3 regions of the Limnobaculum parvum genome follow, and region 3 is predicted to be linked to each of the others. Evidence: predicted binding sites of a transcription regulator. Region 3 holds the regulator's gene; each other region holds the start of a gene.

Region 1 (10,357 bases), 1.2 Mb from region 3:
ATGGTTGCCACCAAGGCATGATGACCATAATCGCGAAATGTCAGGGGAATATCCGCATGTTGACGCACCCATGAGTTAGCGCCATCCGCACCGACGACCAAACGGCCACTCAACATCCGGCCATCTTCCAGAGTAATAAACGCTTCGTTTTCACCTCTAACCACTTGTTTAAGTCGAGCTGGGGCCAGCAGGGTAATATCACCACTGCTATTGGCTTTATCCCACAGCGCTTTATGAATCACATCATTTTCAATGATATGCCCCAAGTGGGTATAACCGTAATCTTCTGCCTTAAAAGCGATACGGCCAAAGCTATCGCGATCCCAAACATCCATGGCTGAATAAGGGCTAAGACGTAAAGCCTCAATGCTTTTCCATACGCCGAGATAATCAAGAAAACGTTCACTGGCAGCATTGATCGCAGAAACCCTCAGGCTTGGATCGGTAGACAGAGATTCATCTGGCAATTGATTCTCAACAATGGCAATACGCAGGCCACTGCCCTGTAATCCACAAGCCAGAGAGAGCCCAACCATGCCGCCGCCGGCAATAACTACATCATAAGAGTGCATGAACGATTGTCCTATCGTTTAACCCAGCCAAGGGTTCTGTGCGCTAAAGGCAGCCGGAGTAGTTCGCAGCTGTCCATGACCATTAATCCAAGATTTCTTGCCACTACCAGTGGCCTATAACGGTTAGCAAACAGGTGAATCAAACCGTCCGTCAGGCCAATTGTCGCCTGTTGGTCCGGCTGGCGACGCTGACTATAACGGCGCAAAACACCATAACTGCCTGGGTCTTCCTGCTGTTCGACCGCCTGAGATAAAATCTCAGCCAGTGACATCACATCACGTAGCCCTAAATTGAACCCCTGCCCAGCAATAGGATGAACGGTTTGTGAGGCATTGCCAACCAGTACCAAACGATGGCTCACCGGCTGACGCGCAGTGCGTAAACGTAGCGGATAGCTGGTTCGCTGCCCGGCTGAAACGATTTCTCCCAGCCGCCAGCCAAAAACCTGCTGTAGCTGTTTAACAAAGGTGTGCTCATCCCATGCCATGACTTGCTGTTGCTGTGCCTGCTCCATACACCACACCAGCGACATGCGCCCTTTTGACATCGGCAGCAACGCCAAGGGGCCTTGAGGCGTAAAACGCTCAAAGGCTTTTCCCTGATGCGGTAAGGCAGTAGTGACATTCGCGATCAGCGCTATTTGATGATAGTCCTCTTCGCTCCACGCCATACCCAACGAGGTAGCCACAGAGGAGAACGAACCATCTGCCGCCACCAAAAGCGCAGCCGACAGGCGCTGACCATTATCCAGCGTAACCTGAACATGGGAGGCATCACGTTGGGTCTCTACCACTTTAGCCGGGCAGTGCAATGTCACATTGGATGATTTTTTCAGCAGCGAAAACAATCGATTGCCAACATCATGCAGCTCAACCACTTGCCCCAGCGCAGGCAGAGCATAGTCATCCGCCCGCAATGTTACCATGCCGCTATGACCGAGATCGGTGACCAGAACCGTTTTAATCGCCGTTGCACAATCCGCCAGTGCGGGCCAAATACCTACGCGAGCCAGTTGCTGACAGGTTCCCTGAGCGAGCGCAATGGCGCGAGCGTCAAACCCGGGGTGTTCTGCATTCTCCGGCAGTACCGCTTCCACTAAATCAATATGGATGCGGCCTTTACTCAGCGTCGACAACGCTAAAGCCAGCGTTGCTCCCGCCATGCCGCCGCCAACAATAATCACCGAGTTCATTGCCGTGATCCTGCCATCAGGGCTTCGATATCATCGGGATCTTTCACCACGCCCGCCGTCAGAATTTCACAACCCTGCTCGGTAATTAAAATATTATCTTCGATACGAACACCAATACCGCGGAACTTCGCGGGTACATCTGCATCGGGTGCTATATACAGCCCCGGCTCTACGGTCAGTACCATTCCCGGCGCCAGCAGGCGATCGCGGGTAGAAGAGCCATAGCTACCCACATCATGAACATCCAGTCCCAACCAGTGGCTCAGTCCATGCATATAGAAGCGCTGATGAACTTTGTCCGCCATCAGTTGTTCCACCTCACCTTCCAGTACGCCTGCTTCTACCAACCCTTGTAACATGATGCGGATCACTTGCTCATTGGCATCACGAATACTGCTCCCTGAAGTAAGTAGCGAAATCGCTTTATACTGAGAAGCTAATACGATGTCGTAAATGGTGCGTTGTGCCAGGCTAAACTTGCCGTTAATGGGGAAGGTTCGAGTGATGTCACCCGCATAACCAGAGTATTCACATCCGGCATCAATCAGGACTAAATCACCCTCTTTCAGCGGTGACTCGTTTTCAGTGTAGTGAAGAATACAGCCATTTTCTCCACCGCCAACAATGGTGTTGTAAGCCGGGTAGCGAGCGCCGTGGCGGGTAAACTCGTGGTGAATTTCCGCTTCAAGATGATATTCAAACATACCGGGGCGGCATCGTTCCATCGCTCGGGTATGGGCTTTAGCCGTTATCTCACCCGCTTTCCGCATTACCGAAATCTCTTCCGGTGATTTAAACAGACGCATCTCATGCAGCCACGGACGCCAGTCCGTCATGGTTGCCGGTGCGCGTAAATTCTGGCGATTACCGTTACGTAAAATATCCAGCGCCATAAATACGATGCTATCTGCATAGTTATACTGCCCCTGAGCGTGGTACACCACATCAAGGCCATTAAACAGTAAATGAAGCTGTTGGTGGATATCATCGTAAGGCAGAGCGCGATCGACGCCCAGTTTTTTCGGAGCCGCATCCTGCCCAAGACGACGACCAAACCAGGTTTCCGCGTTTAAATCACGCACCCGATTAAACAGCACGCTGTGGCTGTGAGTTTCATCACTTTTAATCAACACCAATGCGGCTTCAGGTTCATTAAAACCGGTGAGATACCAGAAGTCGCTATTTTGACGGAAAGGATATTCAGAATCAGCACTGCGGGTTCTTTCTGGCGCAGCAAAAATAATCGCCGCACTCCCTGACACCATTTTCGACAGTAGAGCCTGACGGCGACGCTGAAATTCAGATAATGTGATCATAGTGGCTGTCCTTTCGCGTTCAGGTTGATATTAAATTCTTAATGTAATTGTTGTGGATATTCCAGCCGGAAGACCGTTTGTACTTAGCTTTGGAGGGCGTCGGCCTAGCCCTCCGATTAACATCGTTTACTATTTGCCTCGGTAGATATTCCGGCCGTAAAAACGATGTGGCGTATATCACCGTTGTGCTCAGCCGGAAGCCCCCCACGACAGCCTCTCCCTACGATTAGCAATGCTAACTGCCTAGTCAGGTGATTCATTCAGGCATTTATTTTTTATATATTGCCCTTCAGGTTAAAGCATCCGAATGTTGCCTCAGCCAATAAAAAAGTAGCACGGCCAATATGGATGTTGGCCAAGGCGGAGCGACGTAGGGAGCGGCTCTGCTGCCGGGATAAGCACTACATCAAAGGCGGCGAAACCTACACCGAGCCTGACATTCAGAAAAATCAGAATATCAATGCAGCGTCGGCTTCCCAGCTCCCTGCACCGGAACCCCCACCCCAACAAACTCGTTATGACACAACATCGCCGCCATTCTTACATACTCATGAATCTCTGCCAGCGAGCGCTCCAGCTCATCCTGGTCTTCATCTTCTTCATACCCCAACTGAGCGATATTACGCAGGTCATCAATCGCTTCTCCGGTTTCTCCTTTTACCTGAGCTAACTTAGGCTGCATCATTCCCAGCCCCAGCAAAAAGTGGTTAACCCAACCGGACAAGGCATCAATACGTTCAAAAACTGAGCTTTCGTCATCGGGCAATAGCAAGTCGAAGTCAAAACCTTCATCTTCCAGATCCTGCTTGGTCACATCATATAATTGCGTCACCATATCCTTCAGTGGATAACCAAACGCGATGCCTTCATTGGTCAAATCATGGACCACTACTGTCCAACTGCTATCATTGCTGCCACCGCACAATAAACCACTAATCAGGCCGTGCATTTCTGCCGCAGTCATCCCGACATGATGCTGTGCCAACGTTGTATTCAGGGTTTGATAAGAGGGAAGCGTGTTCTCGGTCATCATGAATGATTCACCACCATAGGTAAGGTCAGATAAGTTAACACTATGCTACCATCAACCGCAGATCCGATTCCATAAAAGGCATATATCTTAAGTACTTTATCCCCGTGTCTTCCAAGGGTGATTATCTATCGTTTAATCATAGTCTGAAGGTACCGCCCCACACAAAGCGATAGTTTGGTATAATGGCCGTAGTTTGTTAGATTAGTGATATCTGTTTTATTTATTCGTCTCTTAGTTGATTGGGTCCTCTGGGTTTTCCATACAAAGAGCACAGGTCAAAATTCGGCAGGAAGGTGACATGTCAGCACAACCGGTAGATTTACAAATTTTCGGCAGATCGTTACGGGTAAACTGCCCGCCGGAGCAAAAAGAGGCTCTGAATAAGGCTGCGGAAGACTTAAGTCAACGACTAAAGGACTTGAAGGTCCGTACTCGCGTGACCAATACAGAACAATTGGTTTTCATTGCTGCGCTGAATATCAGCTATGAGCTGGCTCAGGAAAAAAATAAAACCGATGATTATGCTAAAAATATGGAAGAACGGATTCGTACGTTACAACATACAATTGAACAAGCCTTGGTCGAACAGAATCTAATATCGAAACGGCAGGGTGCAAAATTTGAATAAATCCCATATACTCTTTTCTAAATGTTGTTATAGTTAATGTGTGGTTGGTAAACATATTAACTAACCAAGAATAATAGAAAACGTCATGTACGGTTTCTGAAAAAATTCTCTGAGGTGCGCGTTATCGGGCCAGTCCCCTGAGCCGATATTTCAAACCAACAGAATGTGGATTCTTACAATTTGTGTGCATGCCCGGTCCGTCCGGGAAGCCTAATAGCTGTAAATTCACGTTCACCTTGAACCAAGGGTTCAAGGGTTACAGCCCGGGACGGCACCTCGGAGTCCTCTCTTCTCTGTTCATCCTTTGATATAAGCGTATCCGGTATGACCTTTGAGATTTCTGCACGTCAAATCCTCAGAAGAAAAGTACGCCAACTACGCAATAGTTTAACGCAAGAACAACAGCACTTAGCCGCTCAGACATTGTGTCAAAAACTGTGCCATCATCCTAAAATCAAAACGGCCCAGCATATCTCTTTGTTTCTCTCTTTTGATGGCGAAATTGATACTCACCCATTGATTCAGGCGCTTTGGCTGCAAAAGAAGTCTCTTTACCTACCGGTTGTTCATCCTTTTAGCCCTGGTCATCTGCTGTTTTTACACTACACCCCAGAAACCCCGATGATTTCTCACCCTTTTGGAATTCGAGAGCCTCGGCTTAACGTTCAATCAGTTTTACCCGTGTCACAGTTGGATGTCATTATCACTCCGCTGGTTGCCTTTGATGCTCAGGGAAATCGTTTAGGAATGGGCGGTGGCTACTATGACCGAACGTTGAAACACTGGCGTAACAGCGGCTCCTATCCTATCGGGATTGCCCACGATTGCCAGCAAGTCGACGCATTACCCTATGAAGATTGGGATATCCCTCTACCGGAAATTGTTACCCCTTCTCGCGACTGGAATTGGTAAATTCTATGCCGGAAAGAATAAAGGCGGCTGATTAGCCGCCTTCTTCACCATCAATCGCTATCAGAACAACAATCTTGCACGAATAGTGCCCTGAATCGATTTCATGTGCTCCAACGCTTCATCTGAACGATCGGTCTCCACATCAATCACCACGTAACCAATATCGTTATTGGTTTGCAGGAACTGAGCAGCAATGTTAATGCCCTCTTCCGCAAAGATATGGTTAATCTGATTCAGAACCCCTGGACGGTTTTCGTGAATATGCAGCAAGCGGCTAACATTTTCACTCGGTGCCGGCAGGGAAACTTCCGGGAAGTTAACCGCAGAAAGGGTAGAGCCATTATCGGAATATTTTGCCAGCTTACCGGCCACTTCAGTACCAATGTTAGCCTGAGCTTCCTGAGTCGAACCACCAATATGCGGCGTTAACAGCACATTATCAAACGCGGTTAATGGTGATTCAAACGGGTCCTGATTGGTTGCAGGCTCGGTTGGAAATACATCCAGCGCCGCGCCAGATAGATGATTACTCTCCAATGCGCTGCACAGTGCTGGAATATCCACCACCGTACCCCGTGAAGCATTGATCAGTACTGCGCCCGGCTTCATCAGCGCCAGCTCTTTATGCCCCATCATATTCTTGGTGCTGGCAGTTTCCGGTACGTGCAACGTCACCACATCACTCATATTTAGCAGGTCAGATAAATGACGCACCTGAGATGCATTCCCTAACGGTAGCTTGTTCTCGATATCGTAGAACATCACATTCATACCGATAGATTCCGCTAGAATACCCAGTTGGGTGCCGATGTGGCCGTAACCGATGATCCCCAGGTTTTTACCACGGGCCTCAAAACAACCTACCGCTAGCTTACACCACTCACGGCGGTGAGCCTTGGCGTTAGCTTCAGGAATACGGCGCAGTAACAGTAGAATTTCCCCTAACACCATCTCTGCAACGGAACGAGTATTGGAGAATGGCGCATTAAACACAGGAATACCACGTTTAGCTGCCGCATGCAGATCAACCTGATTGGTACCGATACAGAAACAACCTATGGCAACCAGTTTCTCTGCTGCTGCCAGAATGTCTGCACTTAAATGAGTGCGGGAACGAATACCGACAAAATGTGCATCACGAATTGCCACTTTAAGCGCTTCATCGTCTAATGCACCTTTATGGTACTCGATGTTGGTATAACCCGCAGCACGCAGATTATCAACCGTACTTTGGTGAACACCTTCCACCAGGAGAAACTTAATTCTCTCTTTTTCTAACGATACTTTTACCATCTGCTGAACCTTGCCCTAGTGATTATTATATAGACCCTGTCTAACCAACATATCAAAAATAGAAGTTACGGCAATACAATCGATTGCTTATATATCAGTAGAAGGCGTAAGTGAATGTTTTAATTTAGGTGGTTTATTCTGCCCCAGATAGGGGCGGGCAGCTTGTTAACGTTATAAAAATGCCAAGTGTGATATATATCACCAAATTAATATTTTTTTAATTATATGTAATAATTTTTGAATATTTCCCCGAATTTTATAGGGTTATATAAAATTCGAGGCGATCTCATTACGATTCGATCACTTTCACACCATCAGGTGTACCAATCAGCGCCACATCGGCACCACGGTTGGCAAATAGCCCGACGGTTACCACACCCGCGATGTTATTAATATTATTCTCCATCGCTACCGCATCCATAATTCTCAGATTATGTACATCCAGAATGATATTGCCATTATCGGTAACTACACCCTGACGATATTCTGGCATACCGCCCAGTTTGACCAACTCTCTGGCAACATAAGCTCTGGCCATAGGGATCACTTCCACTGGCAAAGGGAAGGCCCCCAAGATATCAACCTGCTTAGAGCTGTCCGCAATACAGATAAATTGACGAGAAATCGCCGCAATGATTTTCTCTCGGGTCAGCGCCGCACCGCCACCCTTAATCATTTGCATATGACCATTAATCTCATCGGCACCATCAACATAGATATCCAGTGAGTCCACATCGTTACAGTCAAAAATCTGGATTCCCAACTTCTTCAGTTTAGCCGTTGAGTCATTAGAGCTGGAAACCGCCCCTTCGATTTGATCTTTTATTGAACCTAACGCATCAATGAAATGCGCAGCAGTTGAGCCAGTTCCTACACCGACAATGGTCCCAGGACGCACATACTTTAGCGCTGCCCAACCTACTGCTTTTTTCAGTTCATCTTGAGTCATAGTGAAATCTACCTACGTTGTCGAAAATGTGATTATTATAGAGTAACCCACGAGGCAAAACAGTTAAACCTGTCAGAAACATACGACAATCAAAAAAGTATGGCATAGTGTTAGAGAGACGGTTTGATTCAAACGGAGAATACTTAGGAATGAAACGCCCAGATTATCGTGTACTTCAGGCGCTGGATGCCGTTATCCGTGAGCGCGGGTTTGAACGTGCAGCACAAAAGTTATGTATTACGCAGTCAGCCGTATCTCAACGCATTAAACAACTTGAATACTTGTATGGGCAACCATTACTCATCCGTACCGTTCCCCCCCGTCCAACCGAGCAAGGGCAGAAGCTGCTGGCGCTATTGCATCAGGTCGAGCTATTGGAAGACGAATGGCTCAGTGATGAAGGCAGCGCAGATTCACCGTTACAGCTCTCCCTCGCCGTTAACGCCGATAGCTTGGCAACTTGGCTATTACCGGCGCTGAAACCCGTATTGTCTGACTCGCCGATTCGTTTAAACCTACAGGTTGAAGACGAAACTCGCACTCAGGAACGTTTACGTTTAGGGGAAGTGGTTGGTGCAGTGAGTATTCAGCCTCAGGCCCTGCCGCGCTGTTTGGTGGATCAGTTAGGAGCATTGGACTATATCTTTGTGGCATCACCCGACTTTGCGGAACGCTATTTTCCTAATGGGGTGACTCGCACGGCATTACTTAAAGCGCCCGCCGTGGCGTTTGATCATCTGGATGATATGCATCAGGCCTTTTTACAGCAGAACTTTGATTTGCCACCGGGCAGCGTACCTTGTCATATCGTTAGCTCTTCAGAAGCCTTTGTGCAGTTAGCAAAACAGGGTACGACTTGTTGTATGATCCCACACCTGCAAATTGAACGGGAACTGGCTAACGGTGAGTTGATGGATTTGACGCCGGGCCTGTGCCAACGACGGATGCTTTACTGGCATCGTTTCTCGCCAGAAAGTAAGATTATGCGGGGAGTGACTGACGCCCTGTTAAGTTACGGGCGTCAGGTATTGAGACAAATCTAATCCGCGATTAACGTTGGATATCAAATACCACGTCAACCTGATCGTTAAAGCTGATGCTCTGCTGTTGGTATGTTTCATCAATACCGCTGGCAGAGACAGCATCAGATTTATAAGCGCGCATCATCGGCACAGGCATTGGGTTAGCAGCGCGATAGCGAATGCTAAATACCGGCCCCAGCTTCACGCCAAAGTCTTTTGCTAACGCTTCGGCTTGTATTTTTGCATTCTCAACCGCTTTTTTGCGCACATCATTACGATAGGTGTCATCTTTAGTTACGCCCAGCGTGATATCACGGATCTCATTCAAACCTGAGCTTAATGCGCCATCCAGCAGCGTGTTCAATTTATCCAGTTGGCGAACGGTTACCTTAACCTGACGAACCGCCGCATAGTCTTTTACCACTTTGCTGCTGTCGTTGCTGTTTGGATAGTTATATTCCAACCGAGTTTGAATATTAGCCGCATCAATATCAGCTTTGACGATGCCGTTTTTCTCCAGAAACTCCATATATTTAGCAACACGCTCATCGTTTTGCTTTTTCGCTACCGCCGCATCTTTGTCAGATACTTTTACCTCGATCAGTAACGTTGCCATATCGGGTTTAACTTCGATGGTTCCGGTACCTGAAGTTACAATATGCGGACCATCCGGCAATTCTGCTGCCTGCATCGTCATCGGTAACATGGCAACCACTGCCGCCATCGCTAGCGCTTTTAATTTCATGAACTCTCCTCAAAAACCATAACCTGATGGCACAAAATCTGTGCCATCAATGTATAACCGAACCAATGATAGGATTATCCTGAACAATGGCAACAGAATTTACAACATCCTGACGTTCCGTTTACCCAAGATGGATATTGGTTGAGGTAAGAAAACCTGAAAGGGCATGTCTGGCTAGCTGTATAGCAATCACCCACATTACCGTGCCGACAACCAGATTGATTCCACGTTGAGCTTGGCTCTTTTGCAGCCAAGGTGCCATCCAAACCGCCAGCAATGCCAGCGAGAAAAACCAAATAATTGAAGCCGTTACAGCGCCAATCACAAACCACAGTCTTAAATCACCAAACTGTTCCCCTAGGCTACCTAATACCACAACGGTATCCAGATAAACGTGTGGGTTTAACCAAGTGACCGCCAAAACAGTGGCAATAATACGGTAGCGGGTATGCAGCGTCTGGTTATCCATACTAAAGGTATCTGGATTTGGTTTGAACGCTTCGCGAAAAGCGCCCCATCCATACCACACTAGGAAAATCACTCCAGCCCAAGTTACCACTTGCAACAGTACTGGTGACTGAGCCAATAACGCCCCGCCACCAAATACGCCCAAAGAAATTAGAACCGCATCGCTCATGGCACAAAGTGCCGCCACCATCACTGGATATTGACGACGAATCCCTTGCGATAGCAC
Region 2 (10,357 bases), 1.2 Mb from region 3:
AAGCCTCGCTCGGATAAGCCAGCGCAGCAAAAACGCGCTTCATTCGCGGGTGCTCGTCGTTCTGAGTCAGCGGGTAGCTAAATATTGTTGTTGATGTGATTTATGTAGAAAGGCTGTCTGTTGTTGGGATGGCTTTTTAACTTATCTATTTAAAAGGCCACCTTCATATGAGGTGGCCTTTGTTATTTAAGGCCGGTTAATCAGTTATTAATGCCCTGACTACGGAGATAATCATCATAATTACCGCTAAAGTCGGTCACTTTCTCCGGTGTGATTTCAATAATTCGCGTTGCCAGCGAGCTAACGAATTCACGGTCGTGAGAGACGAAAATCAGCGTTCCCTGATAGAGTTCCAGCGCCATATTCAGTGATTCAATCGATTCCATATCTAAGTGGTTGGTTGGCTCATCCATAATCAAAATATTAGGGCGAGTCATCATCAGTTTGCCGAACAGCATGCGGCCTTTTTCACCACCGGATAGTACTTTTATCGATTTCTTAATATCATCTTGAGAGAACAATAAGCGACCCAATACGCTACGCACCGATTGCTCATCATCATTAGGCTGCATCCACAGGCTCATCCAGTCAAATACCGTCATGTCGACTTCAAAATCGGATGCGTGGTCCTGAGCATAATAGCCAATATTGGCGTTTTCAGACCATTTCAGGCGACCGGCTTCTGGCGTCAGTTCACCGATTAAGGTTTTCAGCAGGGTGGTTTTACCCACACCGTTGGTACCTAGTACAGCCACTTTTTCGCCTACTTCCAACATCAGATTGATGTTCTTAAACAGTGGGGTATTACCGTCATAACCTTTTGACAGGTTTTCCACTTCCAGCGCATTACGGAACAGTTTCTTATCTTGTTCAAAACGGATAAATGGATTTTGACGGCTGGAGGCTTTAACTTCTTCCAACTGAATTTTATCAATCTGCCGTGCCCGGGAAGTGGCCTGACGGGATTTAGACGCGTTGGCGCTAAAACGGCTAACGAAAGATTGCAATTCGTTAATTTGTGCCTTTTTCTTGGCATTGTCTGCCAGCAGGCGCTCGCGAGCCTGAGTTGATGCAGTCATATACTCATCATAGTTACCCGGATAGACACGAAGCTCGCCGTAGTCCAAATCGGCCATATGGGTGCATACCATATTCAAGAAGTGACGGTCATGGGAAATGATGATCATGGTACTGTTACGGTCGTTTAGCGTTTGCTCCAACCAGCGGATAGTATCAATATCCAAGTTGTTGGTTGGTTCGTCGAGCAGAAGAATATCTGGATTGGCAAATAGCGCTTGAGCCAGCAATACCCGAAGTTTCCAGCCGGGGGCCACTTCGCTCATTGGGCCATAATGTTGTTCTACCGGAATACCGACACCTAACAGAAGTTCACCGGCGCGGGACTCCGCGGTATATCCATCCATCTCACCGTACTGAACTTCCAGATCGGCGACTTTTAGCCCATCTTCTTCACTCATTTCCGGCAGATTATAGATGCGATCGCGTTCTTCTTTTACTTCCCAAAGTTCAGCGTGGCCCATAATGACGGTATCCAATACGCTGTACTCTTCGTAGGCAAACTGATCCTGTTTCAGTTTACCCAGACGTTCATTAGGATCAAGAAATACGTTGCCGCCAGAAGGGGTTAAATCGCCACCCAGAATCTTCATAAAAGTGGATTTACCACTACCGTTAGCACCAATTAGACCGTAGCGATTACCACCGCCAAATTTGACTGAAATGTTTTCAAACAGCGGCTTGGAGCCAAACTGCATAGTAATATTATTGCTAATTAACAAAACGAATACTCATAGTTGAAAGTGTGATATTAGGCACATTATGCCACAGATCGTGGCGGTTTAGGCATCCTGTGAGCAGACTATTTATTCCGGGTGTTTTGGGGATTATGAGAAATTAAATTCTATAAATAGAAAACGGCATACCAATTAGTTTCATGCTTCACTATTTTATTTTGTTTATCGACAGAAATCATTGTCAGATAGCAGTCTCATCAATATGATGTTGTCAGTTTAGTTGTTATTTTGGGCAGGGAGTGCTGAAATGCCGGTCATTCTGGTCGTTTTTATTCAAATCATGTGTGGTGTTCATGCGGTGAAAACCGGGCAGGAGCGTTATTGGTTATATATTATCATTGGGTTACCGGGTATTGGTTGTGCCGTCTATGCACTGGCAATCTTATTACCAGACCTATTAGGTAGCCGTGATGGTAAACGCCTGATGGGTAAAGCTCAGGATAAAATGGATCCGGAACGTCATGTGCGTATGTTGCGTGATGAATTGGTGATCACCGAAACCAGTCAAAACTATGTACGTTTAGCCGATGAGCTATTACGCATTGGCAGACCGCAGGAAGCGGCAGCTAATTATCAAAAAGCGTTAACCGGTATCTTTGTACAGGATCCTGATATTTTAGTTAAGCTGGCTCAGGCGCAGTTTGACAGCCACGATCCGGTCTCCTGCCAGAAAACGCTGGAAGTATTAATTAGTGCTAATCCTGACTATCGCTCTCAGGATGGTCATTTGCTGTATGCCAGATCGTTGCAGCAAACGGGCGATCTTGATAAGGCCGAAGATGAATTCAGGGTACTGATCGAGTACTACACCGGGCCAGAAGCGCGCTTTCGTTATTATCAACTGCTGAGCGAAAAGGGCGATAAGCAGGAAGCGAAGCAGCAGTTGGAAACCATCGCCGTCATAGCTCGCCGAGCTAAACCGCACTATCGTAAAATGCATAAAGAGTGGCTGACGAAAGTAAATCAGGCGTTGAAGGCGCTGGGGTGATGTTGGGATCTTTTTTACTTCATAAAATAGCTGATATTTACGGCATAAGTGCGCTGACGAATTTGTCGATTTAGCTTTAGCTGCGATGACGCGAAGACAGGCTTCTCCCCACGATTAACTTTTGTATCTATTTTTCATCTATTTTGTATCTATACAGTAGCCCACTATGCGCGCTACTGTATAAACCGTCTCCGCTGCATTCCTTACTTTTTTGTTCCTCATTGTTAGCCACCTCAACATTGTCCATGTCAATTATTTGTTCTTCATAAAGAACCATTGTTCTTTATGTGGGAATTTTGTCGCCCAAATAATGTGCCGTCAACCTCAGAATGGTGAAAGTTGCGTCAGCTCACAGATATTTAACTTTCATAAGTTACCCCATTGACTCTTTTATACAGCGCGACGAATATTGTTCTGTATATTGAATATATGTTCTGTATATAGAACTTAGTTGCGTAACAATGAATAACAAACAACTGATGTACTCGCGTTTTTTTATCATTTAGCGGTTGAACCAAGGAACATAGTAATGAGCACAGATTCAAGTAAACCTATTCCTAAAGGACGCTGGATGCATATCATCCCGGCAACCATTTTGGTCTATATCGTGGCGTATATGGACCGAACCAATATCGCTATCGGTATTGCTGGTGGTATGGATAAAGATTTAGGCATGACAGCATCGTTTGCCGGGCTAGTGGCCGGGATTTTCTTTATCGGTTATATCTTTTTGCAAATACCCGGCGGGCATATTGCAGAGCGCTACAGCGCCAAGAAGTTTATTGCTTGGACGATTATCGCTTGGGGAGGATTTGCGCTGCTAACCGGCTTTGTGCAAAACCCGACTCAGTTATTAATTATCCGCTTCATTCTTGGGGTGGCTGAAGGTGGCGTGTATCCGGCCATTCTGGCATTGATTGGTCACTGGTTTCCTAACGAAGAACGGGCCAGAGCGATTGCCTTTTTCCAGATGAACCTAGCGGTTGCCTCCATTATCACTGGCCCGCTGTCCGGCTGGCTAATCGAACTGCACGGTTGGCGTGAAATGTTCATCATTGAAGGGGTACTGTCACTGGCACTGCTGTTTGTCTGGATGCCGCTAGTCTCTGACCATCCTCATCAGGCGAAATGGCTGGATCCGCGCGAACGTGAGTGGATTGAGAAAAAGCTGGAAGAGGACCGAATGGGCGCTTCCATTGATGATAAAGCCAGTATCAGTACCATTATTCGCAGTCCAAATCTGTGGAAATTGATTGGTATCTATTTCTTTGTTCAGGTTGGGTTCTATGGTTTTGCGCTGTGGATGCCTAATCTGATTAAAAACCTGACCGGTAGCGGTATGACTATGGTAGGGATGTTGACCGCAGCGCCTTATGTGTTGTGTATCTTCGGTCAATACTATATCGCTAAGTGGTGTGACAAGACCATGAACCGTCGCCTGTATACCGCGATTCCACTGGTCGGTTTTGCCATCTGTTTAACCCTTTCGCTGTTGCTGAAAGAGAGTATCTGGCTTTCTTATGGCGTCATGGTGCTGTGTGGATTCTTCTTACAGGCTTACGCCGGTCCGTTCTGGACGCTTCCTCCACTGCTGTTCCCATCCAATGTATTAGGCGGCGTACGTGGAACCATCAACGCATTAGGTAATCTTGGCGGATTTATTGGCCCATATCTGGTTGGTTTGTTAACCATGACCGTTAGCCAGACGGCGGGCATGTTCGTTCTGGTTGCCGCCTTAATGATAGCGGTATTCCTACTGTTTACGCTGCCGGCGATTACCGCCCGTCCACCTAAAAAATAATCCGTAATACCGTGATGAATTTAAATAAAGGAACCACAAAATGAAACAGAAATGTCAGGGCGCTCGTGATTTATGGTCGCAGTTAGATGCACTACGTATGGGGATGAACTACAGCAAAGAAGATACCCAGAAACCTCAGGTTTTGATTGATGACTGCTATGGCGAAAGCCATCCGGGAAGCTTTCATCTCAATGAACTGGGTTATGAAACCATGCTGGGCGTTCATGAAAGCGGTGGGCGTGCGGTTCGCCACCACGTCACTGATATTTGTGACGGCTGGGGGCAGGGGCATGATGGGATGAACTATATTCTGGCCTCGCGGGAAGCGATTGCCAATATGGTGGAAATCCATGCATCCGTCGTGCCGTATGATGGTGCCGTGCTGATTTCCAGTTGCGATAAGTCAGTTCCGGCCCATCTGATTGCGGCCGCGCGTCTGGATATGCCATTGATTCATATTCCCGGTGGCTCTATGCGCCCGGCTCCAAATATGAGTACCTCTGATTTAGGCGGACTGACAGCCAAACTGAAGAAAGGCGAGATTAGCGTGAAGCAGGTGGAAGCGCATCAGCAGTGCGGCTGTCCTACCGCCGGTGCCTGCCAGTTTATGGGAACTGCCAGCACCATGCAGTGTATGTCTGAAGCCTTAGGTATGGCGTTACCGGGTAGCGCTATCATGCCTTCCACTATGTCAGAAATTCGCCGAGTAGCGCGTGCTGCGGGTCATCAGGCCATGTACCTGGCGGAGAAGAATATCACTTCGGCAAAAATACTAACGCCAGCCGCGTTTGAGAATGCGATTAAAGTTCATGCCGCCATTGGCGGTAGCACCAATGCGCTGATCCATTTGCCCGCCATAGCCCATGAACTGGGCTGGGAACTTAAACCGGAAACGTTTGACCGTATTAATCACGACATTCCTTATCTCACCAATATTCAGCCAAGCGGTGAGTATGTAACCGAGTTGTTTTGGTTTGCCGGTGGCGTACCGATGATTCAATGGTTACTGCGCGACAAGCTGGATTTGGACGTCATAACGGTAACCGGACGTTCACTGGGAGATAACCTAGATATGCTACAGCAATCGGGTTTCTTCGAACGTAATCAGGGCTATCTGGCTAACCATAAAGTGAAGCCGGAAGAGGTGATCAGAAAACCAGAGTCAGCCACCAAGAAAGGCTCAATTGCCATTCTTAAGGGCAATATCGCACCCGATGGTGCAGTGATTAAATACGCCGCCTGTCGCGCCGATATGCATCAGCACGTTGGCCCAGCCAAAGTGTTCAATTCAGAAGAAGATGCACAGCAGGCGATTATTCATAACCGGGTAAATCCGGGCGACGTGCTGTTTATTCGCTATGAAGGACCTAAAGGTTCTGGCGCGCCGGAAATGCTAATGACGACGGATGCCATTGTATATGACAACCGTCTGGACGGTCGGGTGGCATTGATTACCGATGGTCGTTTCTCCGGCGCGACCAGCGGCCCGTGCGTTGGTCATGTTTCGCCTGAAGCAGCAGACGGCGGGCCAATAGCGCTGGTGGAAGACGGTGATTTAATCGAAATGGATGTACCCGCGCGTAAGCTGAATATTGTTGGTATTAATGGGGAACATAAAACCCCAGAGCAGATCGAGGTGGTGATGGCCGAGCGTAAAGCGAAGTGGGTTCGTCCAGACTATTCCCATCGTAAAGGCATTTATAAGCAGTTTACTCAGCGTGCCGCTTCGTTAATGGCGGGTGCTTATACCTGTTAAGCCGTTACCAGCACGACGGGGTAAGTAAGGCTTCCGTCACGGTTAAACGTGACGGAAGCAAAGAAATAGTGATGTAATTCATTAGCAACAAGACAGGATAATACAATGACTGACCTGAATAAGTTTAGAGGCGTTTTTCCTCCGGTTCCGACGATATTTCATTCGGATGGACGACTGGATACCGTAGGAATGGGGGCGCTGATTGATAAATTAGTCAATGATGGCGTAGATGGCATGCTGATCCTTGGTAGTGGCGGTGAGTTTTGCCATATGCCGAAAGCGCAGCGCTTTGAAGTGGCTGAGTTTGCGGTGAAACATATTGCCGGTCGGGTACCTGTATTATTAGGCATTAGTAGCCCAAGCACTCAGGAAGTGATTGAGTTTGGTCTGCATGCGGATACGTTAGGGGTGGATGCCGTATTGGTACTGAACCCTTACTATGCATTACTTAATGAAGAGTATATGTATAACCACTTCCGCACCGTAGCAGAAAGCATTCGTTCTCCGGTTATTCTGTATAACTTCCCGGTATTAACCGGTCAGGATATTAGCGTTAAGCTGATTGCCCGCCTGGCAAAAGAGGTAAGCAATATAATCGGAATTAAAGATACCGTGGATAATATCAGCCATGTGCGGGAGATTATGAATCAGGTGCGACCCATGCGCCCGAACTTTGTGGTGTTCTCCGGTTATGACGAATATATGATGGATACGCTGATTATGGGCGGCAATGGTGCGATTCCGGCAACCTGTAACTTTGCCAGCCAGATTACCTGTGGAATTTATCGGGCATTTAAAGCAAAAGATTACGAAACCATGTTTGAATTACAGCGTCAGCTATCCCGCTTATCGACGGTATATAGCTTAGAGACGCCGTTCTTTGGCGTGATTAAGCAAGCGATAAAACTGTGCGGATTGCATATTTCTACTGAAGTTTTAGCGCCGGTACAGATGCTTTCCGAAGAGAAGAAACAGCAGTTAATGACGGTATTAACCTCAGCCGGAATACCGTATCAGGATCGCTAGTTTTAGCCGATATTAAAAAATTGTTGATAAAGCAATCAGACTTTCGTTGACAGATGAAGGTCTGATGCTGTTTTGGAGCTATATTCCGGTTATTTCAACTGTTGAGCCAGTTGCTGTCCGGCCTCCATGACCAACGATGCCAGATATTCTCGCTTATCATCGGGGATCTGAAAGGCCACGCCAGATGTGCTGATAGCCGCAATCGCTTTACCCTGTGGGTTGAGCACGGGTACGGCAATGCAGCGCACCCCCTGACTGTCCTCTTCATTATCATAGGCCCAGCCGCGCACGCGGATTTCGGCCAGTTCAGCTTTCAGTACCTTGATATCAGTAATAGTGGTATCGGTGATACGGGTCAGAACTTTATCTTCAGGCAAAAGTGCATCCACTTCATCATCGCTTAAGTGTGCCATTAGCGCTTTACCTAAACCAGAACTGTAAAGGGACAGGCGCTTGCCTTCCCAACTGCGGATAATAATCGCCTGTGGACTTTCTAACTTGGTCAGATAGATGGGTGAGGAACCTTGTAATACGCCTAAATGGCAGGTTAGGTTAGTTTTGTCGCGTAATGCCGTCAGGACCGGCAGGGCAATTTTTTTGATGTCGTACTGTTCAACGGCTTTGTTACCGAACTCATACAGCCGCAAGCCAAGATAGTATTTATCATTGTCCTGACGCAGCAGACCGTGAGCTACCATTCCGTTAAGTAAAGAAGAGGTGCTGCTTTTTGCAATGCCAACACCCTGATAAATCTGGCTAAAGGTGGCACCATTTTTATCAGATAAAAAGTCACAAATACGAACAACTTTATCCAGCGCAGGAATTTGTGTAGTGATTGTTTTCATCGCGGTACTTATGCAATAGGCCTTGTTAAAGGAGCTGAACAGAATTCAGGGTAGCCTATAGTATAACCAGTAATATTGAATTAATAAAACGGACATGGGAATCAATAGGATATGGATGTTGTTTCCCAGTGATTTACTCAGGAGCGCCAGTGGTAAAACACAGGGCTTAGTCTCAACCAAGCCCTGTGAAAGGCGGTTAACCGATGGTCATCAAACTGGCGTTACCACCCGCGGCGGCGGTGTTAATACTTAGCGCCCGCTCCAACACCAAACGCTCCAGTAAGATGTTGGTGTCCCCGTGAGCAAATCCTTGAACCGATAAAATCGGCCCATCTCGTCGGGCGATCTGCTCGCTGATAAGCTGTAGCTTATCGCTGTCACCGTGGTAAAGCACGCCGTCAAACGCCACTTCGGTATTATGCCAGTCGGTAACAAAACCGATTTGTGACTGGGCCTGTTCCGGCAGTTTTTTGTGTAACGAGCGGGTAAAGTTATGGTCTACCCACAGCACTTTGGAACCGCTGGCTAAAACGGCGGCCAGTTGAATCAAAGCATCATGCTCTTCATGATGTAAGCACAAAATGCGATGGCGCGGTATTATCGCATAGCTATTGCGCTCACCGGTAGGGCCGCTGAGCAGACGAATGGTTCCTGCTAGTGAGTAATTCGCATAGTTGTCACATAAGGCAGCCAACGGACGATTCTCATTCTTCAGCGCCCATTCTTTAAATACATTCAGTGGATGTAATAGCAATTCTTTGGTCCGAGTGTCCACCAGATGTTCCCGATCGCTACGGGACAGCGCTTTCACAAGGGCATCATCCGGACGATGGGATAATAGGCGGTAGAGATAGAGTGGGCCACCGGCTTTGGGTCCGGTACCGGATAAGCCTTCTCCGCCAAATGGCTGAACGCCAACCACCGCACCGACAATATTACGGTTAACGTATAGATTACCGATGGTCGCTCGCTCGGTAATTTGAGCGATGGTCTCGTCGATACGGGTATGAAGGCCCATCGTTAATCCATAGCCTGCCGTATTAATTTGCTCAATCAGTTGAGTGATATTCTCACGCTGATAACGCACCACATGCAGGACGGGACCAAACACCTCCTTGGTTAACTCATCGAAGCTTTCCAATTCAATCAGGGTGGGTTGCACGAATGTGCCTTTTTTCAGTAGCGAAATATCCGAATGGTAGTCAAAGGAAGACTGATAGACTTTACGCCCTTTGGAATGCATGGCCTGGATATGCTGTTCAATATTCTCTTTAGCCTGAATATCAATCACTGGGCCGATATCCGTGGATAAGCAGTCAGGATTGCCCATGCGGTATTCGCTCATTGCGCCTTTCAGCATAGTGATGGTTTTGTCGGCGATTTCTTCCTGAAGGCAGAGAATGCGTAGGGCAGAGCAGCGCTGTCCCGCGCTATCAAAAGCGGAGGCAACCACATCATTAACCACCTGTTCCGTCAGGGCAGAAGAGTCGACAATCATGGCGTTTAAACCGCCGGTTTCGGCAATTAATGGAATTGTATGACCCAGCGTATCCAGTCGGCCTGATATGTTACGTTGTAACGTCATGGCTACTTCGGTTGAACCTGTAAACATCACGCCGCGAATACGCTTATCATTGACCAGTTTGGCACCAATGGTTTCTCCTTTACCGGGCAGTAACTGAACGGCTCCCGCTGGAATACCGGCTTGATGCATCAGGCGAATAGCTTGGGCGGCAACTAATGGCGTTTGTTCTGCCGGTTTAGCTAATACCGTATTACCCGCCGCCAACGCAGCGGCAACCTGACCGGTAAAAATGGCCAGAGGGAAGTTCCACGGGCTAATGCATACCACTGGGCCTAAAGGACGATGGGTTTCGTTGCTAAAGTCATACTGTACCAGCTCGGCGTAATAGCGCAGAAAGTCGATGGCTTCACGTACTTCAGCAATCGCATTACTCACGGTTTTTCCTGCCTCTCTGACCAACAGGCCAATCAGCGGTTGCAACTGATTTTCCATCAGAGAGGCGGTACGCTTTAGTAGTTCTGCTCGTTGTTCTGATGGCGTTGCCGACCAAATGGGTGCAAAGTTAACCGCGCTGTTGATAGCCAGCTCGGTATCCTGTTCCG
Region 3 (10,357 bases):
ATACCCGCCAGTATCGGACCAAAACCTACTGCAACCAGACCACCGGTCTCTTTAGAAATGGCCATCCGGGTAAAGCGATTGCGTGAGCCAAACATTTCGGCCATGGTGATGTTTTCAAGGGCGAACAGGCCTAATACTGCAACGTTATGGATAATGATAATGCAGGCCATGATGACGTTAACTTCACCGGTTTTATCCATAATCATTGATAACATCGGGTAGGCTAAGATGATGGCGCTGATGCTCAGAACGATATAAGGCAGACGACGACCTATTTTGTCAGACAGCCAACCCAGCAGTGGAATAGTAACGAATCCCAAAATTGAGCTGATCATTAATGCATCGGTTGGAATACGTTTTTCAAATAGCAGGGTTTGTACTAAATAACCGGCTAAGAAAGTTTGAATCAGGCCAGAATTACCTGCCTGACCAAAACGCAGCCCGGTTGCTAGCCAGAATGATTTGCTGGTGAACATGGAAAGAAGGGCGCTTTCTTCGGCAGCAATTTTTTTAGCGGTTACTGTTTTACCGGCAGCGGTTTCGCTGGCCTGTTCAAACACTGGGCTCTCTTTCAGGTTCATCCGTAACCAAACTGCAAAGATCATTACGACAACGCTAGACAGGAACGGAATACGCCATCCCCAGTCAAGCAGTTGTTCTCTGTCGAGCAGAACAAACATTACCGCCCAGATGGCTGTTGCACTTAATGTCCCGCAGTTGGTTCCCATGGCAACCAGTGAGGAGATAATGCCGCGTTTGCCTTTAGGTGCGTACTCCGCCAGCATGGTGCCAGCCCCAGAGATTTCAGCACCTGCGCCCAGTCCCTGAATAATACGCAAGGTAACCAGTAAGAGGGGGGCGAAGATACCAATCTGAGCGTAGGTCGGTAATATGCCAATCAGCGTGGTACAGATACCCATCATGGTGATGGTAATGAACAGAACTTTCTTTCTGCCGATGGTGTCGCCCATTCTGCCGAAGATAAAGGCGCCAACGATACGTGCGATATATCCTGCACCATAAGTTCCCATCGCCAGAATTAGAGCCATGGCTGCCGATTGTTCAGGGAAAAAAATTTCATGGAAAACCAATGCGGCACCCAGTGAGTACAGCTGAAAATCCATAAATTCGAGGGCGGTTCCCAGCCAGCCAGAGACCGCGGCTTTAACCAGATCAGAAGTACTTCTTTCCGGTTTATTGTTTGTTAATTCCATGTTTTTAGTCATATTTCTGCTCTCTACAGTTGTTGTTATATATACAGAAAAGGGGTGGGTACAGAGGTTTTCCGTTAAAACTTCAATAAAACTTTGCAACAGAACTTAGGGTCTTTTTCAAATATCTCCATTGCTTCAATTACTTGAGCGTAATCAAACTGATGGGTAATGAGTTTTTCTGGATGGATTTTTTTGCTCTTCATCCAGTCAATAACCATCGGGAAACGATTACTGTTGAGACGGGAGCTATAAATACTTAGCTCTTTACTGGTGATCCCTTGCTGATTAATCACGCAAGGATCGGAGGAGAAGCCCATGATGCCAATACGAGCTGCAGGCGATGCTAAACCAATGGCTTCCGGCAGAATTGACGGGTGGCATGCGGCATCAATAATCAACGTCGGCCGAATACCCAGTTTTGCCAGTTCGGCAGTAAGGTCGATGTCGGTGTTGTTGATCACGCGATCGGCACCGTTCTCCTTAGCCATCGCCAGACGCTCATCAATGCGATCTGCAACAATGATCTCTTTAACCCCGTACACACCACGCAGTGCTTGAATCGAAGTCAAACCCATTGGGCCCGCACCGTATACCAGAGCAACATCCAGTGGACCAGGGTTCATCTGGCTACAGATATTTGCAGCGATAGTAAAAGGCTCAATCATGGTCGCTTCCCGATCCGGGATGCTGTCAGGAACGATATGGGCATTCTTTGCCGGCAGAGTGATGTATTCACTGAATCCACCATCCCGGTGCACACCGATAACTTGTAAAGAGGTACAAACATTCGGGCGACCCACTGAACAAGGGTAGCAATGACCACAACTGACTACCGGATCGCCAACGACACGTTGACCAACACGGGATGCATCAACGCCTTCACCCACCGCATCAATACGGCCAAAGAATTCATGACCGATAACGCGCGGGTATTTGGCAAAAGGGTTATGACCACGATAGATATGCACATCTGAACCGCAGATACCGGCACTTTCTACCCGTAGGCGTACTTCTCCAGCCTGCGGTTGGGGTACCGGACGATCTTCAATCACTAAAACTTCGGGTTGTTGAATGACGACACTTTTCATCTTGTTCTCCTTCATCACCAGTTCCACAGCGTGCCGTCGGTTAAACGGGCAACAGGTAAGTAGGCGGCTTCATAGGGATACTTGGCAGCCAGTTTTTCATCGAAGTCGATGCCCAGACCCGGCTTGTCGCTTGGGTGCATGTAGCCATCATCAAACGTCCAGTTGTGTGGGAAGACCTCCAGCATTTGCTCGGAATAACCCATGTACTCCTGCACGCCAAAGTTAGGCACCCACAGGTCGAAGTGCAGCGCGGCTGCGTGGCAAATGGGTGACAGATCGGATGGACCGTGGGAACCGGTACGTACCTGATACATGGCGGCGAAGTCAGCAATGCGGCGCATATGGGTAATCCCGCCGGCGTGGGTGATGGTGGTACGGATATAGTCGATCAGTTGCTCTTCAATGAGCTGTTTGCAATCCCAGATGCTGTTGAAGACTTCACCCACGGCGATAGGGGTAACGGTATGCTGGCGGATCAGACGGAAACACTCTTGGTTTTCTGCTGGCGTCGGATCTTCCATCCAAAACATGCGGTAATCTTCAATGCTTTTGCCAAAACGGGCCGCTTCAATTGGCGTCAGGCGGTGGTGCATGTCATGCAGCAGGTGTTCATCAAAACCAAACTTGTTACGCACGGCGTCAAACAGTTTTGGCGTGAAATCTAGATATTTCTCGGTGGACCACAACTGTTCTTCCGGGTAGTGACCTTTGGTTGCTGGTTCATAAGCCAAGTTTTTACCTTTGCTCAAACCATAGGTAGTTTTCATTCCCGGCACGCCGCATTGAACGCGAATGGCTTTAAAGCCCATCTCTTTATGCTTAGCGTAGTCTTCCAACACTTCATCAATGGTTCGGCCGGTGGTATGGCAATACACCATGACCCCAGTGCGTGATGCGCCACCGAGCAGTTGATAAACCGGCATATTGGCTGCTTTGCCTTTGATATCCCATAGTGCCATATCAATGGCGGAGATGGCGGACATGGTGACCGGACCACGACGCCAGTAAGCGCCTTTATAGAAAAATTGCCAGATATCTTCGATTTGATGGGCATCTCGGCCAATTAATTGTGGGCAAAGATGATCCTTAAGGTAGGAGGCAACGGAGAGCTCGCGGCCATTGAGGGTGGCGTCACCAACGCCATAAATGCCTTCATCGGTAGTGATCTTGACGGTAACGAAGTTACGGCCCGGGCAGGTAACAAAAACTTCAGCTTTTACGATTTTCATAATGCATTCATCCTGACGGAAAAATAGAACCAATTCGGTATAGAAAGTGAACACAAGATACTCATGGATTAACTACCATACAAGTAGGTCTAGAATATTAATGGCGGGAAAGTTTGAGATATGTGACCGAAATCACCGTGGAATTTATGATGTTTAATGACTAGTTATTTATTAATTATGAATTATTATTTATTACGGATTTTTTAATAATTATTTTATTATTAAATGGTAAGCAGATTTTATTGGTATTTTTATTTATACAAATTGATTTTATATTCAATTTTGGTAGTGTGGAGTCATTCGCGGTGAAATCAATAGGTCAAGTTTTATGGACAGTAATACATCAGTTAATCGCAATACTTTTGATAACGTTATGTTACCCGTGTATGCGCCAGCAACGTTTGTGCCGGTAAAAGGTAAGGGGAGTCGGGTCTGGGATCAGCAAGGAAACGAGTATATCGATTTTTCTAGCGGTATTGCCGTTACCGCGCTGGGACATTGTCATCCAGCTTTGGTTAAGGCACTGAATACCCAAGGTGAGATGATTTGGCATACCAGTAATCTGTTTACCAACGAACCTGCTTTGCGACTGGCCCAGAAACTGATTGATTCAACTTTTGCTGACCGGGTGTTTTTTGCTAACTCTGGTGCTGAAGCCAATGAGGCCGCGTTTAAACTGGCTCGCCGTTATGCCATTACTCGCCATAGCCCTTATAAAACAAAAATTATTGCGTTCAATAATGCCTTTCACGGTCGTACGCTGTTTACTGTTTCCGTTGGTGGCCAGGCTAAATATTCTGATGGTTTTGGCCCAAAGCCAGCGGATATCATACATATTCCTTTTAACGATCTGGATGCGGTTAAAGCGGTTATTGATGACCACACTTGTGCTGTCGTACTGGAACCGGTTCAGGGGGAGGGTGGAATTACACCTGTCGACGCCGAGTTTCTGCGGGGGGTTAGAGAACTTTGCGATCGTTATAAAGCACTATTGGTATTTGATGAAGTACAGTCTGGGATGGGCAGAACCGGTTCACTGTTTACCTACATGCAATACGGCATTGTTCCGGATATTTTAACTTCAGCCAAGGCATTGGGAGGCGGTTTCCCGATTAGCGCGATGCTAACCACCGATGAAGTGGCGCAAGTGATGGAACCCGGGGTTCACGGTACAACCTATGGCGGCAACCCGTTAGCCTGTGCCGTAGCGGAAGCGGCTTTTGATGTGATCAATACGCCAGAAGTGTTGTCAGGTGTGCAATCACGTTATGAGTACATTGTCACCCGTTTGGAAGAGATTAATCAACGTTATCATGTATTTACAGATGTTCGCGGCTTAGGGCTGCTCATCGGTGCTGAACTACAGCCAAATTATCAGGGTATGGCGCGAGAATTTCTTGCGGCATCAGTAGAAAATGGCCTGATGCTACTCAATGCTGGCCCTAATGTTATCCGTTTTGCCCCTTCTCTGGTCATTCCCGAGGATGATCTACAACAAGGAATGGCACGCTTTGAAAAAGCGGTGAAGCAAATGGTTGAGGTTAAATAGCATTGACCGTTAGTTTAAACGTTCTTCCTAATTAGCGGCATTAGCGGCTGCCGCTATTTGTATCTTAAACAGCGTGATGACAAGCGGTCATCACGCTGAAATAGAGAGAGTTTCAGAGGATATTCAAGATATTATCTTGCGCCGGAGTTTAAGCCCTTCGGCCGTAAAAATGAGAGGGTACATATTGTCTTTGTGACTGGCCGGAAGACCATCGTATCTAGCGTCAGGACGTGTTGGGCCTAGTCCGCCTCTCCTTCTTCCCTCAATTTCCTCTTCAACCACATTCCATGATGCGGCCTTTGCTGCCACGCCAGTGACGAAATAGTATGCATAGTCGTAAGATGCGCCAGTATCCGCTCGATATGTTTTTCCATTGAGGTCTCTGATAGCTCATCGTTATCCTCGGATTCTACAATGGGCAATATGCTGTTATCCCCGCTGGGACCATCATATTCTAGGCGCTGTTGGCAGGTCTGAATCAGGATCTCACAGGCGTTTAAATACTCCTGCGCCAATGTAGGAACCAACACATATTGGTCTCGAGCGATAGTTGTCATTGCATTTAAATGTTCAACCAAAAACTGGCTATGGGTAACCCACAGGCGCATATCGGCCAAGTAGCGAGTATTAAAGCCCGGCTCCTGCATGGCCTGATTCAATGCGGTAAAAAGAGTATTGTGAGCCTGATTAACCTTCATTCGGGTATAGGCGAGTTCCGCTACATCATTAGTCATATTAAATATTTGACGCAGGTGCTGTTGATACGTTTCCAGAGCGCTGTGGGCATTTCTACGCAACGTGGCACTTTGCCATTGAGGCCATAACCATAAGCTGCTGGCAAACGCCAAAATACAACCGATGACCGTATCTATCATACGAGGAAGCAGATAATTCATACCGCTATTGGAGATAATCTGTAGGGTGTAGAGCGCAGTAATCGTAAAACCAATCACAGCGATTCCATAATTCTTACGCACAATCAAATAGGAACAAAACGTCAGTACCAGCATTAGCACCAACATCAGGTTTTGAGAGTAGTAGAGATGAAGAATGGCGCCACCAGCAAGAATCCCAATCATGGTACCCAGCGAGCGGTGCTGAATACGTATTCGGGTGGCACTATAGCCGTTCTGGCTAACCACCATAATGGTCATGAGTATCCAGTAGGGTTTGGGAAGATTAAGCGTCAGGCCAATTCCAGCACCAGCGGCTAGTGTGATGCCAATGCGAGCCGCGTTTTTTAATGCGACAGATTTAAGTGAACAATAGTTTTTCAGCGCCAGCAGAAAAGGGAGATGACTCTGTATTGGCATCAACGTGCGGTTATATAGCGGTTTTTGGCGGCTAAGTAAGTGAGCGATACGGCTAAAATGGTAGTAACAAAAAGCGCCAACGGGATTATTCGGATGGTGATGGGCGATTTTTTCCAAGGCGGATAGGTCACTATTCATGTTGAATGGGACCGGACGGCGATGGTAGAGAATGTCATCAGCTAAAATCTGTAAACGGTGGCTAATGGTTTTTGCATTATGGCGAATAACGGCTTCAGCTTGGCTCTGCTCAACCAGTTTTTGTACTTCGCCGGGTTGATGCAGGCTAACGGTAATATGTTCCTGTAAATCGAGAGCAACCTGAAACGCCTGAATTAATCGCCGATGGCGAGGGTGTTTCAGGTTGGTAATCATATAGATTTGTTGGTAAACCAACGCGATGGTATCCATCACTTGCTGCTGGCGTAATAGTAATGGAGGGAGCGCCTTCTCCGGGTCGGTATGTTGAGTAAGTAAGCTGTACTTCTCATCCATATAATACGCCAACTGCCGGTAAAGCAGGCTGAGTGATTCTCGCATGGGTTGTTCTTGCCAAAGCCGAAACCACAGGCGGATAAACAAACCATACCAGACAGTACCAATGACAAATAATAGAGCCACTCGCCAAATGGGTAAATTGCCTGCCATACCGAGCGTAAAAATGGCGGTCACTAATGCTGCAGGCATTAACCGTCCATAAAGAGGACTGATTTCAGCCGTCACGCCAAATAATAGCGTCAGAATAAGCATGCATAGCGGCAGCGGAACAGACCACAACAGAAGAAACTGCAATAATACACTGCTGATAACAAACAACGTGGCACCGATAGCCAGTCGTTTGAAAAAGTGTTTATGGGGAGTATCGAGACCACCAATGCTGCAACAGGCAGGAACAAGCGAAAGTAAAAAGCCGGTTGGTAGATCGCCTAATAGCCAAAACAGAAACACGGGCAAACAGAGAACCAGAGTTTGGCGGAGAGCATAGTTGACTTCTGGATGATAAATAACTCGTCGCCACATAGGTCTCCCGGGAAAAGGGGAGCGGACATGGCTTCAGGAGGCCGTAAACATGTCCGCTTCTCTTTATTAGTTAACGGGTCCCGTAGACAACGATAGTTTTTCCATGAGCGGAAATCAGGTTCTGATCTTCCAGCATTTTTAAAATACGTCCTACCGTTTCACGGGAACATCCAACAATTTGACCAATTTCCTGACGGGTGATCTTGATTTGCATACCGTCTGGATGAGTCATTGCATCCGGCTGTTTAGCCAGATTGAGTAATGTTTGTGCGATACGGCCCGTAACATCAAGGAAGGCAAGACTTCCTACTTTCTCAGAGGTAACCTGCAAGCGGCTAGCCATCTGAGCGGATAAACGCATTAAAATATCCGGATTAACTTGAATGAGCTGGCGAAATTTTTTATATGAAATTTCAGCAACTTCACATGCTGTTTTTGCCCTGACCCAAGCACTGCGTTCCTGACCTTCTTCAAACAGGCCAAGTTCTCCGATGAAGTCCCCTTGATTGAGATAGGAGAGAATCATCTCTTTACCTTCTTCATCCTTAATTAGAACGGCTACGGCACCCTTTACAATATAGTAAAGAGTTTCTGCTTTTTCACCTTGGTGAATAAGTGTGCTCTTGGATGGATATTTATGAATATGACAATGAGATAAAAACCATTCGAGAGTAGGGTCTGTCTGCGGTTTGCCGAGAACCATTTGTTGTTATCCTCTTTGTAGTCACTGCCCAACACAGCAAAGCGAGAAGCTTGCCGAAAATCTTATCCGCCCCGAAGCATATAACTTGCCAAGTGGGCGCTATTATAACTGATGTAAAAAAGAATATAGAGGTGTTTGTGGGCTGGTGTTGCATCAGCCTGATTGAACTCTAATTTATCTATTATACCCACCCTATGGTTTTAACACAGGTTGAACCAAGAGTCTCGTGTTGTCTTGCTAAAATGAGGGCTAAGCGGCGCTGAATCGGGTTGTTCGCCTGTTTTACCCTCACTTTTCTATTCTAATATTCTGCCTTCTAATAATTGTTGTATTAAGGGTGTGATAATTAGCTCCATCGCCAGTCCCAATTTCCCCCCCGGAATTACTAAGGTATTTGTTTGGGAGATAAATGAACCCTGTAACATGACTAGTAGATAGGGAAAATCAATGCCTGTCAGCCCCCTGAAGTGAATAACCACGAGGCTTTCGTCCATAGTTGGAATGCTCTTCGCAGAAAATGGATCTGAGGTATCAACGGTGGGTACGCGCTGGAAGTTGATATGGGTTCGGGAGAACTGGGGGGTGATGTAATTGATATAGTCGTCCATCGAGCGGACAACCGAATCCAGCACGGCTTCCCGGGAGTGCTCCCGCTCCACCGTATCGCGGATTAGTTTTTGTATCCACTCTAGGTTGACGATAGGAACAACGCCAACCAGCAGATCGACGTGTTGGGCAACATTATGTTTCGCAGTGACGATGCCACCATGTAGTCCTTCATAAAATAGCAGATCGGTGGTTTCTGGTAAGGGTTGCCAGGGGGTAAATGTACCGGGTGTCTGGTTATAGGGAACGGCTTCATCATAAGTATGCAAGTACTTACGTGTGCGTCCGTTTCCGGTTTTTCCGTATTCAATAAAGCTGTTTTCCAGCAGAGCGAAGTCGTTAGCTTCGGGGCCGAAATAACTGATATGACGTCCTTGTTCTCTGGCTTTACGGATTTCCGCATCCATCTCTGGGCGCGTATAGCGATGGTAGGCATCACCATCTATACGTGCGGCATTTAAGCTTAACTGCTGAAATATTTTCCTGAAGGCCAAGCTAGTGGTGGTAGTACCGGCTCCGCTGGAACCGGTAACTGCAATGATTGGATGTTTTGCTGACATTAACCTGATTCCTTAATTCTCATGGTTATTACCAGAGCATAGTCGGATTGGTGCCGGGATGTCACAAAATTTTATTCCAAGAAATCAATACTCCGGATAAGGTTGTTCTTCCATATCATCACTGAACCGATCTTTGGGCATAATATTGATGGTTTCATGTAACTCTGACCAAACTAATATTATCTGACCGCTTTTTAGCTGACGCTTAACATCGTCCACTTTTTGTTGTAATGATCTTTCATGCTCTCCGTAATCGGTACCTTCACGCAGAACAAACGATTCGATAATACTTTCCAGCGTCTCGGGAGCCAGTTGCTGCCACGGGATCATCATTTATTTTTCTCCAGATAGTGGGTTAACCATTCAGGGATGCGATGCTCCAACCACATCTGCGGCTTTTTCCATGTGCCACTGACAAAGCCAACGTGCCCGCCATGTTCGGTTAATTGATATTCGATATTCTCCGGCAGGCTGTTCCGCTCAGGAATGACATCCGGTGACATAAAAGGATCGTCTTTGGCATGTATAATTAGCAAAGGAATACGTATCTGATGTAATACCGGCAGGGCGCTGCACTTTTGATAATAATCGGTGGCATCTTTAAATCCATGTAATGGTGCGGTGAGAGCGTCATCAAACTCACGGATTGAGCGAATATTTTTCAGTGATAAATCGGGCAGCGGCATAATACCGGGGTAGCGGACAAGCTTGCGTTTGGTGCTCTGTTTTAGCAGACCAAGCAGATATCGATGATAGACTCTCGACAGTCCTTGTTCCAGTCGACGTGAACAGGGATCGAGCATTAGCGGAGCGGAGACAATCACCGCCGCCTCAAGTGGAACTTGGTCGCCTTCTTCTGCTAAATAACACCCTAACATATTGCCACCCAGCGAGTAGCCTACTGCTGCAGTAGGAGCTTCTCCCAACGTATTTTGCAACCAGTTGAGAAAAAAGCGCGTATCGCTGGTTTCACCCGAATGATAAGCGCGAGGGCTGCGGTTAGGTTCACCGCTACAGCCGCGAAAATGCATGACAACTCCCAGCCAACCATTTTGACGACAAACCGCCAGCAAACCAT

What was found. Region 3 encodes CRP, which controls carbon source genes, mostly activating them, when cyclic AMP is high. Its sites were predicted from a motif close to ATGTGANNNNNNTCACAT; they were not measured.
Region 1: serA (phosphoglycerate dehydrogenase) is a predicted target of CRP. The motif match lies at 7,134-7,151, and genes of this name have one in related genera.
Region 2: HYN51_RS08860 (ABC-F family ATPase) is a predicted target of CRP. The motif match lies at 1,821-1,838, and genes of this name have one in related genera.

Annotation. Positions count from the first base shown of each region.
Region 1 is NZ_CP029185.2:705,682-716,038, reverse strand. It holds gene ubiI (FAD-dependent 2-octaprenylphenol hydroxylase) at 1-572, opposite strand, end outside; gene ubiH (2-octaprenyl-6-methoxyphenyl hydroxylase) at 584-1,765, opposite strand; gene pepP (Xaa-Pro aminopeptidase) at 1,762-3,078, opposite strand; gene HYN51_RS02575 (YecA/YgfB family protein) at 3,539-4,114, opposite strand; gene zapA (cell division protein ZapA) at 4,413-4,742, shown strand; RNA gene ssrS (6S RNA) at 4,846-5,029, shown strand; gene HYN51_RS02560 (5-formyltetrahydrofolate cyclo-ligase) at 5,067-5,654, shown strand; gene serA (phosphoglycerate dehydrogenase) at 5,715-6,947, opposite strand; gene rpiA (ribose-5-phosphate isomerase RpiA) at 7,237-7,896, opposite strand; gene HYN51_RS02545 (LysR family transcriptional regulator ArgP) at 8,046-8,939, shown strand; gene HYN51_RS02540 (oxidative stress defense protein) at 8,947-9,663, opposite strand; gene argO (arginine exporter ArgO) at 9,785-10,357, opposite strand, start outside.
Region 2 is NZ_CP029185.2:2,134,326-2,144,682, reverse strand. It holds gene rhlE (ATP-dependent RNA helicase RhlE) at 1-81, shown strand, start outside; gene HYN51_RS08860 (ABC-F family ATPase) at 201-1,799, opposite strand; gene HYN51_RS08855 (tetratricopeptide repeat protein) at 2,062-2,802, shown strand; gene HYN51_RS08850 (MFS transporter) at 3,332-4,603, shown strand; gene ilvD (dihydroxy-acid dehydratase) at 4,644-6,359, shown strand; gene HYN51_RS08840 (dihydrodipicolinate synthase family protein) at 6,465-7,385, shown strand; gene HYN51_RS08835 (IclR family transcriptional regulator) at 7,475-8,230, opposite strand; gene putA (trifunctional transcriptional regulator/proline dehydrogenase/L-glutamate gamma-semialdehyde dehydrogenase) at 8,427-10,357, opposite strand, start outside.
Region 3 is NZ_CP029185.2:3,351,945-3,362,301, reverse strand. It holds gene HYN51_RS14175 (MFS transporter) at 1-1,214, opposite strand, end outside; gene HYN51_RS14170 (Zn-dependent oxidoreductase) at 1,289-2,302, opposite strand; gene manD (D-mannonate dehydratase ManD) at 2,317-3,531, opposite strand; gene argD (bifunctional acetylornithine/succinyldiaminopimelate transaminase) at 3,860-5,080, shown strand; gene HYN51_RS14155 (YccS/YhfK family putative transporter) at 5,320-7,410, opposite strand; gene crp (cAMP-activated global transcriptional regulator CRP) at 7,481-8,113, opposite strand; gene HYN51_RS14145 (phosphoribulokinase) at 8,410-9,279, opposite strand; gene HYN51_RS14140 (YheU family protein) at 9,364-9,612, opposite strand; gene HYN51_RS14135 (hydrolase) at 9,609-10,357, opposite strand, start outside.